Regions from separate parts of the Bacillus sp. M13(2017) genome, predicted to be linked through region 1. Evidence: riboswitches for the same ligand, from Rfam matches in the RefSeq annotation. Region 1 holds a riboswitch; the other holds the start of a gene.

The links. Region 1 has a riboswitch for preQ1 ahead of queC (7-cyano-7-deazaguanine synthase QueC). Riboswitches for the same ligand answer to the same signal wherever they lie in the genome.
Region 2: it holds a riboswitch for preQ1, as region 1 does, so the genes downstream of both, CGQ22_RS27155 (QueT transporter family protein) here and queC (7-cyano-7-deazaguanine synthase QueC) in region 1, are expected to answer to the same signal.

The regions. Positions count from the first base shown of each region.
Region 1 covers NZ_KZ268506.1:81,603-87,869, reverse strand. Annotated here, with positions in the region: gene CGQ22_RS17125 (GNAT family N-acetyltransferase) at 105-683, shown strand; gene CGQ22_RS17120 (histidine phosphatase family protein) at 719-1,321, opposite strand; gene CGQ22_RS32015 (hypothetical protein) at 1,410-1,565, opposite strand; gene CGQ22_RS17105 (YkvS family protein) at 1,826-2,011, shown strand; gene queF (preQ(1) synthase) at 2,060-2,557, opposite strand; gene queE (7-carboxy-7-deazaguanine synthase QueE) at 2,577-3,293, opposite strand; gene queD (6-carboxytetrahydropterin synthase QueD) at 3,286-3,777, opposite strand; gene queC (7-cyano-7-deazaguanine synthase QueC) at 3,777-4,439, opposite strand; PreQ1 riboswitch class I at 4,533-4,576, opposite strand; gene kinB (sporulation sensor histidine kinase KinB) at 4,783-5,991, shown strand; gene CGQ22_RS32510 (DUF6254 family protein) at 6,003-6,119, opposite strand; gene CGQ22_RS17070 (DinB family protein) at 6,221-6,267, opposite strand, start outside.
Region 2 covers NZ_KZ268517.1:26,305-32,571, forward strand. Annotated here, with positions in the region: gene CGQ22_RS27135 (DUF6123 family protein) at 1-129, shown strand, start outside; gene CGQ22_RS27140 (DMT family transporter) at 132-1,037, opposite strand; gene CGQ22_RS27145 (reverse transcriptase-like protein) at 1,051-1,437, opposite strand; gene CGQ22_RS27150 (aldose 1-epimerase family protein) at 1,507-2,379, opposite strand; PreQ1 riboswitch class I at 2,512-2,556, shown strand; gene CGQ22_RS27155 (QueT transporter family protein) at 2,563-3,051, shown strand; gene CGQ22_RS27160 (ribonuclease H family protein) at 3,200-3,859, shown strand; gene CGQ22_RS27165 (zinc-finger domain-containing protein) at 3,872-4,048, shown strand; gene CGQ22_RS27170 (DUF2564 family protein) at 4,082-4,330, opposite strand; gene cspB (cold shock-like protein CspB) at 4,450-4,647, opposite strand; partial or broken gene CGQ22_RS27180 (YqcI/YcgG family protein) at 4,911-5,639, shown strand; gene CGQ22_RS27185 (LysE family transporter) at 5,764-6,267, shown strand, end outside.

The DNA.
Region 1 (6,267 bases):
TATACTAACATAGCTACTTCTCTATATCAAACATTTCGACATTCAATTATGCAAAGTTTCACACCGCTATGCTACAATATATGAATAGAACTAGGAGGGATACTATGATTCGGAAAGCAAAAAAGACAGATGCGAAACTGGTAGCACCTTTATTGTATAACGCTCTGCACGAAATTGCTGAAAAAATCACAGGTAGCACAGTTGAGACAGAAGTATTACTAGGACTTGAAACATGGTTCTCAAAAAAGAAAAATCGACTGAGCTATGAAAACTGTTTTGTATATGAGCAAGACGGGGGTGCAGTTGGAGTTATTGTCGCTTATCACGGTAGTGAAGCAACACAGCTTGACGCACCAATTGTACATCACTTAAGAGAATTACATAAAGATGAATCAATTACGTTAGAAAAAGAAGCTGAGCTTGATGAGTATTACATTGATACATTATCAGTTTCAAGTGCACACGGCGGAAAAGGTATCGGTTCTAAATTAATTGAAGCTGCCGAAATCTATGCAACTGAAAAAGGGCATGAAAAAATCGCTTTACTTGTTAATTTAGAAAACACACGCGCCTATTCATTATACGAAAAGTTAGGTTATAAAAAAGATGAAATTGTTATGCTAGTAGGCGAACCTTATGCTCATCTCGTAAAACCATTAAACGTCAAAATTTCTATATCTTAAAAAGAAAGCACACGATTTATATAAATCGTGTGCTTTTATGTTAAATTCGTATTTAATATATTTCCATCCATCGCCTCGTGAAACGTATATGTTGTACATCCCCATGGCTTTCTATGCAAAATAGGAGAACCAGACCATCCCATTGCCCTCAGCTCCGCTCCAATCATCGAATTAAAATAATTATGACCTACAAGAGCAATACTTCCATGTACGAGAGCATAACGATGTAACAGGTAAGCCGCTTGCCTTGCCCTCTCTCTTACTTCCTTATAGGACTCAACACCTTTATGGTAGCCAAGTATCCATAATGTTCGTCCAATGAACATCCATACCTTAATTTTGCATTTCAACCACTTCGGAGCAAAAAAGCATGAAGGAACTTCAGCTTCTCTAAAAAGAGAATTTTGCATAAAAGATAAAGAATCCGTTAATTCAGCTGCTGATTGTACAGCACGCCTTTGATCACTTGTTAAGACAAATTTCGCTGCTTCAATTGCCTCTATTGTTTCTATCGGCATTTTAGCTTTTTGTATCATTGACTCGGAATCATACTGTTTCATCCATTCGTGAAATGAAGTAATTGTCATCGGTTCTCTTATACGACCTAAACAACCATGACGAATAAAAGAAATCTTCATTCTCTTCACTCTCCATTCATCACTTACGAACTTTATTATGCACTAGTTCTAAACATCATACCACGCAAGAAAATAAAGTTATATACCTTTACATCTCCCCACCACTATCATGTGTTATCGAAGCATGGATACCATCCATCCCATCAAAATATGTACTCGTATCATATTGACGAATCTTTTTTAAATGCATATAAGAAAATAAAAATAAAATTAAAGCTATAACACTCCCCACAAATTCAAACATCATTTTACCGCCTCTAATTTCTCCCACTTCAGTAGGTTATTCTACTTTTTCATTATACCTCGATATAAAGATTCCCGCATTTTCGCTATTTTTTTCAAATAACATGGATTTTTTACATATTTTCTTACAAAAAGTGAATATTTTTCGATTTTTTACTTTGGAAACATTTACAAAGTAGGAAATATGGTTCAAAATAGGAGGAAATAAAAAAACCCAAATTTATTCTTTTTTTGGGAAAACTGTAACAAGGAGAGTTGCTTATGCAGATCGCAGAAACTGGAGATATCATCGAATTTAAAGGTGGAATGCAAGGCCGTGTTCAAAAAGTAAATCAAAACTCTGTTATTGTTGATATAACAATTATGAAGAATTTTAGAGAACTAGATATGGAACCTCTTACAGTTGTAAGTCATAAAAACTATACTGTCATTAATCAAAATGCATAATATAATAGAAAGAAAGGGCCTGTATAGTATACAGGCCCTTTCTTTCTATTAACGATTATCAATTGTTTCCGGATATAGATCGTGGTTCATCATGCGGTAGTCAGCCATTTGTTCATACTTCGTCCCTGGGCGACCGTAGTTGCAGTATGGATCAATTGAAATGCCACCACGTGGTGTGAATTTCCCCCATACCTCAATGTAACGTGGATCCATTAATTTAATTAAGTCGTTCATAATAACGTTCATGCAATCTTCGTGGAAATCACCATGATTGCGGAAACTAAATAAATACAACTTTAAAGATTTACTCTCTACCATTTTTTGCTCTGGAATATAGCTAATATAAATTGTTGCAAAATCTGGTTGTCCTGTTTTCGGGCATAAACTTGTAAATTCAGGACAATTGAATTTTACAAAATAATCACGGTTTGGATGATTATTATCAAATACCTCTAATATTTCTGGGCTATATTCAAATAAATATTTTGTATTTTGATTTCCTAATAATGTTACATCTTTTAAATCTTCATCTAATCTTCCTGCCATTTTTAAACATCCCTTCTCATTATACACCGCGTTTATTTCCCCATACTAACGCATGAAGCTGAGGCAATACTTTTGCATCATTCATCTCTTTACAATTTACAGCTTTATCAATCAGCCACTCATACTTATCTAATAATTTTTTAATAAGCATCGCATCATCCACTGTTTTTGTATCATCGTTTCCTACTTGCAAGAAAAATGGTACCTTTGGATAACGTTCGTGCATCTTAACTGCATATTCAAAATCATAATCATCGAATACTACTACTTTTAAACTAATATCTTTTCCTGCTAGTTTCTGAATCATAGCATCTAACTTCTGAAAATCTGTTTTCATCGTCGAACTTGGTGGTTTTGGCGAAATTGTTACCTCATCAATTTCAAGTAACCAATCTTGCCACTTACTCCCTTGTGTTTCAATTGCCGTTCGCATTCCATTTTCTTTTAATATAGAAAGAAGAAACTCAATATTTTTCAGTAATGCCGGATTTCCACCTGAAATCGTAACATGAGAAAAATTTTCTCCTCCAATTGCAACAAGCTCACTCCAAATATCTTCTGCTGTCATCTGTCTAATTTGATCTTTAGCTGATCCATCCCACGTAAAAGCAGAATCACACCAAGCGCAGCTATAATCACAACCAGCTGTACGGATAAACATTGTCTTTTGCCCTACAACCATTCCTTCACCTTGAATAGTCGGACCGAATATTTCTAAGACAGGGATTTTACTCATCGAGCATCCACTCCCGTCTTACTTCCGCATAACTAGTCGGTGTCTCAAATAGACGAACGAATTCAACGCGAGCTCCCTTATATTCGTTCACACGATTCTCTTTTGTTAGTGCTTCTGCCATCTTTTCATAAATCCAAACGACCATATTTTCAGCAGTCGTATTCATTGCTGGTAACGTTTCGTTTAAATAACGATGATCTAAATGAATTTCTATTTCATTTTTCCAAATTTCTTTTATATCTCCAAAGTCAATTGCAAGACCTATTTCATTTACATATCCACTAATTCCAAATACAACTTTATATGTGTGACCATGTAAGTTTTTACATTTCCCTTCATAACAGTGTAAATGGTGTGCTGCATCAAATGTAAATTCCTTACTGACCATTACTCTTTTATTATGATATTTGAGTTGTTTACGCTGAATATCCTTGTCCATTTTTTGCAAATTCTCTACGATGCGAAATCCAAAAAAGTTATCCATTAGTTGTTCGCTCCTTCGCGTTCTTGCAGATACGTATCTAATCCTGCTTTACGAAGTTGACATGCTGGACATTCACCGCAACCATCACCAATGATTCCGTTATAACATGTTAATGTTTTTTCTCGAACAAACTCAAATGCTCCAAGTTCATCTGATAATTTCCATGTTTCAGCTTTATCAATCCACATAAGTGGCGTGTGAATGACAAACGGATAATCCATAGATAAATTTAATGTAACATTTAACGATTTCACAAACACGTCACGGCAGTCTGGATAACCGCTGAAATCAGTTTCACATACACCCGTTACAATATGACGTGCTCCCACTTGTTTTGCTAATACAGCAGCAAATGATAAGAAGAGTAAATTTCGTCCATCTACAAATGTCGATGGCAATTCACCTTCTTCATGTGTAATCTCCATATCCGTTCTCGTTAACGCATTTGGAGCAAGTTGATTTAATAGACTCATATCTAGTACCGTATGCTTTATTCCTAGCTCTTTCGCAATTTCCGCTGCACAATCAATTTCTAGCTTATGACGTTGATTGTAATTAAACGTTACAGCTTCTACCTCTGCAAACTGCTCTATTGCCCAAAATAAACATGTTGTACTATCTTGTCCTCCACTAAAAACAACAACTGCTTTTTCTTTTTTCATTTCACTCATTCTCCTTCTCTACTATAAATAAGAAGAAAGAACGTTCTTGAACTGTCACAATAAAAAAACAAAACAATACCTAAGGATATTGTTGTTTCCATAGTTTTTTATAGAGGGAGTTCGCGAACCTCTCCCGCACGGTGCACGGAATTTCTTCTTTCATTGACACAGCTTATTGTAACATATTGTATACTAGCGTAAAAATTTCTGATTTTTCGGTTATTTTTCATTTCATTTCTTTCATTTTATAGTATGATTAATTTAATATAAGAAGAGAGGGGGCATCCCACTGAAATCCTTTATTATTTATCTCTTTTTAAATATATTATTCATCCTGATTACAATGCTCGTATATCATTTATTTTGGAATCAAAAAGGGAAACGCTCTCCTAAATTAAATTCAGCTATATTTATTGTACTCTGTTGCCTCGCTACCGTACTCTGTATTACATTTGCAGCAAAAATAAATAATGGTTTTCAATTTGATATGCGCCATATTGTATTAATTGTCGGTACATTAACGGGAGGGCCTATTGCTGGTGGTTCTATCTTAGTTGTATTAAACATATATCGCTTATTATTAGGTGGGGTAGGTGTTTTCCCATCTCTTATCGGTTCTGTTCTTCTATTTATTGTTCTACTATTAACATATAAATTTTTCAATCGAACTTCTAATCGTATAAAAATAACACTTGCTATTATCTACAGTCTCACATACGGATTTAGTTGGATACCCTTCTTCCTTTCCAAGGTTACAAATAAGACTGATTATATACCGCATATTATTGTGTATGAGTTATGTTCAATGCTTGGTACAATCCTAATTTTATATTTACTACACATATTACAAACTCAAGTTCGTCTCCAAAACGAACTTATAAATGCTGAAAAGTTTCATTTAATTGGTGAAATGGCAGCATCTATCTCTCATGAAATTCGCAATCCATTAACTTCAACGAAAGGGTTTTTACAACTGTTACAATCAGATACATGCACTGAGCAGGAACGAAAATTATATATTGACATTGCCATTAACGGCATCGAACAAGCAAATCATGTTCTTACAGATTATTTAACCTTTGCCAAACCTAGCATTGAAAAAGAGCAAACATTACAGTTAGAAGAAGAATTACTACATGCATTGTCGTTAATTACACCGCTTGCTAATTTAACAAATGTACGTACTCATTATATAAAGCAAAGCACTCCTTTTTTTATCGCTGGAGAAAAGCAAAAACTAAATCAATGTTTATTAAATATTTTAAAAAATTGCATTGAGGCTATGCCAAAAGGCGGTGATCTTTATTTCACATTAGTTCCTGATCATAAGCATATTCAGTTATATATAAAAGATACAGGAGTCGGTATGGATTCGGAACAAGTAAAACGTCTTGGCTCTCCTTTTTATTCAACGAAAGAAAAAGGCACTGGACTTGGAATGATGGTCGTATTCAGTGTTGTTCAAGCTATGAATGGAAAAATTGATATTATAAGTGAAAAAGGAATCGGTACAACCTTTTTATTAACGTTTCCACTCATACAAAAAACGTGATGAAATACTCATCACGTTTTTTCTGTTCCTTCAACTAATTCAGCAAAAGCTTTCACTTTTCCGTGTGGTTGTTGATTTTCTTTACGTGCTTTCCAGGCGCGCTCTTCTTCTCGCTTCTTCTTAGACATGTTTTTTCAACTCCTTCTTTTCTTTCTCCATGTAGTATTCCAAAATAAGAAAGAAAACTATGCACGTATCAAAAAAGAAGTGGTTTCCCACTTCTTCCACTTTAGCGCTGCAAAATTGCATGTTTCGCCTCTTTTAACTGCGTAAGAT
Region 2 (6,267 bases), on a different contig from region 1:
GAAGCGACAATTAAACATCAGTTACAGTTTGATGGGAGTTATTTTGTTGCGTTATTAGAACGATTGAAAGAAGAAGAGATTACAGATAAAAAAAGCGCTAAGGCTTTTATGCGGAAGTTACAAGCGTAACTTCACGCAGCCTGCGCTTCTTTTTTTGTTTTGGAAGGTAATTCAACAAACACCATGCCTAGGAAAATACAGAGGCATCCGATAATAGCGGAAATAGAAAGTTGTTCGTTTGCAACGAGAACGCCTGTTAAGGCAGCGAAAACGGGCTCCATTGCGAAAATAATGGCTACTCTCGTTGGAGACGTATGTTTTTGCGCTGATGTTTGAATGAAAAAAGCAATGGATGTTGCGAATAGAGAAGTTAGAAATAGGGCGAATAAAAAGGAAGAATTCGTCCATAGTGCTGCTGAAAGTAATTTTTCCCAATCTTCAAACAAAAAGGCGCAAATAGAAGAAAACATACCGACAGCTAACACTTGCGACGTACTTAACAATAAAGGTGATATTTTCTTAGAGAAGAAGCCATTAACAAGAATATGAGCAGCGAAAGCAACCGCGCAACCGAGAACGAGTATATCTCCAATGTTTAATTGAAATGAATCACCAGCTGTTAATAAGTATAAACCTGCTGTTGCTACAGCAATGCCCATTACGATAAAAATAGTAGCTTTTTGTTTTAAAAAGATAAAAGACAAAATAGGTACCATAACGATACTAAGCCCTGTTAAGAATCCTGCTTTTGAAGAAGTTGTATAAAGTAAGCCGAATGTTTGTAACACATAGCCAACACATAAAAAGAATCCAACGATTAATCCAGCAAGGCTACTCTGTTTTATATCTTGTTTTGAAGTTTTTTTTGCGAAAATCATTTGAACGAATAATAAAATAATTCCGGCGAATAAAAAGCGAATACCATTAAAAGTAAATGGACCAACGAAAGACATAGCATTTTGAACGACAACAAACGTAGCTCCCCAAATAAAAGAGACAAATAATAAAGCAAGAGGAGCAATCCAATCTTTTTTCACACTCATACCTCCGTTAATTTTGTAAGATAGCCTTTCTAGCTAACTCATCAGCAACTTTATTTTGACTACTTGGAATCCACTTAATAAAAAAGAGGTCGAAATTTTTTATGTACTGCAGTGCTTCTTCTAATAAAGGTGCAAACATTTTATTTTTTGCGTATTCTTTTTCGACAGCTCGCTCGACAAGTTGCGAATCTGTACGAAAAGAGACAATGTTATAATTATGCTCCGTGCAATATTTTAATGCCGCAAGTAAAGCGTGGTATTCTGCTTCATGATTGGACATTGTCCCGAGGGGTAATGATAATTGTACAGCTGGTTGAACCCCTTTAATAAATACTCCTGCACCAGAAGGACCAGGATTTCCTTTTGATGCACCATCAATATATACTTCAATCAAAATGAGAAACCTTCAAATGATAAGATGATCCCCTACTTATATGTTTCTTTGAAGTAGGGGATAGAGTAATTAGCCGATTGTAATGCTATAACGACATGTAAATGTTTCATTCGCTTGTAAAGATTGAATTCCTTTTTTTTCCTTGAAATCTTTTGCTGGAGTTACTTCATCGGCAATTCCGTACCAAGGTTCAATACATAAGAAAGGTGCATTATCCCCTGGTGTCCATACGCCGACAAATGGGAATCCATCAAATTCTACTTTTACAAATTTATTATGTTTATGAGAACGAATCGAAATTTCATTCGTATTCATATGTTCAAAAATAAGCGCATCATTTTTGAATAAATCATATGTAAGTGGCAATTCATTTGTATTTTCAGCGATTAATTGCTTTTTGCTTGAAAGGTAAGGTCCTTCTAATACACTGGTTTCTAAGTGTTCCGAACCATTAAACGATAAGTGATAATCTGTAAATGATTCACCGTCCAATAAAGGCAAGTTGAATCCAGGGTGTGCTCCGATTGAGAAGAACATCTCTTTTGAAGTAGGATTGTTTACTTCGTATGTTACATGAACACTTTGTCCATCTAGCTCATAAGAAACGAGTAATTCGAATTCGTATGGGTATTTTTTTAATGTTTCTTCATTACTAGTAACGATATAAGTGATCTTTGTTTCGCTTTGTTCTTTCACAGAGAAAGTAAGATCACGAGCGAAACCGTGTTGTGTTAATGAATATGGTTTACCGTCTACGTAGTATGTATTATCTACTAATCGGCCGACAATTGGGAATAAAATTGGTGCGCGGCGCCCCCAATAAGTAGAATCACCTTGCCATAAATATTCTATGTTGTCTTCTTTTAAGCGAACGCTCTGTAATTCTGCACCTTTGTCAGAAATGGAAACGATCACTTTTTCATTTTGAATTGTTGCTGTCATGAAGTGAAACCTCCTAAATCTTTCATATGTTTCATTATACGTTGTCTAAAAGAAAAAAGGTAGTTCACGATAGGAATCTATTGACGAAAGAGGGGCTACCACGTAAAATATAATCTTGTTGCTTAAAAAACGAATAACGTGGTTCGAAACCATCCCACGTAAAAAAACTAAGGAGATTTTGTCATGAATATTAGAACTTTAGTCGGTAATGGTATTTTAGGGGCATTATATATTGCTGTTTCTATGCTTATTCAGCCATTTGGCTTTACGAATGTACAGTTTCGTATTTCAGAGATGTTTAATCATCTTGTTGTATTTAATAAGAAAGCAATTTACGGAATTGTATTAGGTGTATTTTTAACGAATCTCTTTTTCTCACCTATGATCGCTTACGATTTAGTATTTGGAGTAGGGCAATCTATTCTTGCATTAGTTGCAACGATTATTTCTATGCGATTTATTAAAGGTGTTTGGGCTCGTATGATTTTTAATACAGTTATCTTTACAATTACAATGTTTATGATTGCAATTGAACTTCATCTTGCATTGGGTTTACCATTTATGTTGTCTTGGTTGACATGTGCAGTTGGTGAATTTGTTGTCATGGCGATTGGTATGCCTGTAATGTACTGGATTAACAAGCGAGTACAATTTGAAAGATTTATGCAATAGATGAAAGAGTTATTCCTATAGGGATAGCTCTTTTTGTATGTAATCACATTGAATATAATGCTGTGACTATTGATACAATATAATAAAATAAAGTGAGGCTTTCATTAGCTGGCTACATATAAGAAGTCTTATATAAGGGGAATCTAGTATGAAATATAAAATTCATTGGTTGTATAAAACAAAGCGCGGTTTGCAGACGGAATTAACGACAGATTATATGAACATAGAAGAAGTACTTCAATTTGCAGAGGATTTTGAGAAAACGGGTAGGGTGAAAGAACTACTATTTTACGATGAAATGGATGCCGAATGGTCATTAAAGGAAATGAAAAAGCTGAGTAAACAAGTGGAGGAAGAGCCTCAAGAAATACACGTTTATTTTGATGGGGGGTATGATGTGCAAACGAAAGAGGCTGGCGTTGGTATATGTGTGTATTATAAAAAAGGAAATACAAACTACCGCATTCGCCGCAATGCATATATAGAAGGTATATATGATAATAATGAAGCGGAATATGCATCATTATTATACGGTATGAATATACTCGAGGAACTAGGGATTAAGTATGAAGCAGTTACACTTCGCGGAGACTCACAAGTGGTACTGCAGCAATTGGCTGGAGAATGGCCTTGTTATGATGAACATTTAAATCATTATTTAGATCAAATTGAACAAAAGGCGAAGCAAATGAAATTAAAACTTGTATGTGAGCCGATATCTAGAAAACAAAATAAAGAAGCACATCAATTAGCTACGCAAGCATTAGAAGGAACAGTTATTGATAGTCATAAAGAAATAACCGAATAGAGAGGTGCAAAGGTGGATAAAAAGCAACTCATTACAGAGGTAAATGACTTATTAGAAACGTATTGTGAAGGGTGTTTTTTGCGAGAACATAATCGAAAGACGAATAGTAAGTATTACGCTCATTCATTTTGTATCAGGCAATGTACAGTTGGAGAAACGTTGAAAAAGTATGGAGAACAGCTGTCATGAAAAAACATCCAGAGAAAATTCTCTGGATGTTTTTTAGTGCTTCGCTTCATTTAATTGATGCTCGCATTGACTTAATTTTTTTTCCTCATTCATCAGAAACGGCTCATCTAAATCTGTTGCAACAGACTTCATAATTTCAAGCTGAGAGCGAGCGGCTTCTACAGCAGTAGTAGCATGCTCTAATGTATCTGGATCCATTGAAATTGTTGCTGATCCTACCATTTTTTGTGCTGTTTCTACACGGAATTTCACTTCTTCAAAATCATTTACTTCTGATCCCATTGCTAATTCCTCCTTTGTATAGTGCGCATTTCACATAGTTTTTGCTCTGTAAAACGGAAATATACAAAGGAATAACAAAGGAGGTTACCAAGTAAGGTAACCTCCTGTTATATGTTGGATTAAAGTTTTACTACGTTAGCAGCTTGAGGTCCGCGGTTACCTTCAGTAATATCGAAAGATACTTCTTGACCTTCTTCTAAAGCTTTGTAGCCGTCTCCTTGAATAGCAGAGAAATGTACGAATACATCGTCAGCGCCTTCCATTTCGATAAATCCAAAACCTTTTTCGTTGTTAAACCATTTTACTTTTCCTTGCATGTTACAATTCCTCCTAAAAGCGTTTACTATTTTCATTTAGTGAAATTCATTTAAAAAAATAATATAAACTAAAAATGCTATATTCTTGAATATTCTGCTAAATGATTAATTTAAATATACACGAATTGGGAGAATTTAGTCAAGTAAGCGATTTTATTTTTTTGTATTTTTAAATAATTTTTCAGTCAAATTTTTAAATAGGTATAGGACAGACCGAGTATGTAATATTCTTAATTGAATGCTATACATAATGAGGTGAAAGAATGAATAAGTCTTACTTATTAGACAATGAAGGAATGAGAACGAGAACCGACATACCGGATTGGGTTGCAAAAGAATTTGAGATTTTTTCAAGTGTCGTGTTAGAACCAACTTTTCCATGTTATTTCGGTTTAACAGCTTTGAAAAAGAATGAACTTCGTTATTCATTTCTTTCTCATAATGATTGGAGTCATTTGCCACATACAATGTTATCTTTTTTAGAGTTAATGAAAGAGAGGCCGATTGTAAGAAGGGGCTTTTTCCTTTTTGTAGAACCGGAATGTGAAGAACAATCACTCGAATATTACCGTGATTCCTTTTGGAAAGTGTTACAGTATTTACATGAAAATGATAATCAAGCATGGCCAAAGCAAATTCCTGAAGATCCAGACCATTATTTATGGGAATTTTCATTTGGTGGTGAGCCAATATTCGCATTTGGAAATGCGCCAGCTTATAAAAAACGAAAAACTAGATATTTAGGGAATTCACTCGTTATTGGGTTTCAGCCACGCACTATTTTTGATGGATTAGAGGGAGATCATCCTAAAGGAGCATATTCAAGACAAATGGTCCGTGAGTGAGTTGAAAAGTGGGATCAATTGCCGAAACATCCTAACATTAGTCATTATGGTGACCCAGAGCATCGCGAATGGAAACAATATTTCATAGGAGACGATGTAGAGCTAATAAAAGGGAAATGTCCTTTTCTTCATAGGATAGAAAAGTAAGAGCCATCACCTAGATGGTTCTTTTGTATATTTTGGATAAAAAAGGGTATTTTATTATGAAAGCTAGTCTATTTTTTTAATTACATCATTAACTAGTAGTAAAGAGAGTAGAAAGGATAGAGCGATGTTTGGAGCAATTATACAGCAAATCGTATTAGGTATATCATTGGCTGCGCCAGTAGGGCCAATTAATATTGAAATGTTAAAACGAGGAATCGAACGTGGGTTTTGGCACGCTTGGGTTGTTGGAATTGGCGGAATGACTGCAGATGTTTTATTTATGCTTCTCATTTATTTCGGTTTATCTTCTGTGTTTATGTATACATATGTACAAGCCTTCATGTATTGCACGGGTTTTTTCTTGTTATTTTATTTAGGATTTCAAAGTGTAAAACAAGGAATTTTCCACTCGAATATGGAATATAAAAAAGAAGAGGTAGGTGGCCTTAAGCAATCGTTTATGGCGGGATTTTTAATTGCGATATCCAATCCATTAAATCTTGTTTTTTGGTTTGGTATATACGGAAGTACACTTAGCTCATTACTTACGAAGGTAACGAAACAAGAAGCTTTTTTATACAGTCTTTGCATTATTGCTGGTATTATTTTATGGAATTTAAATATTGCT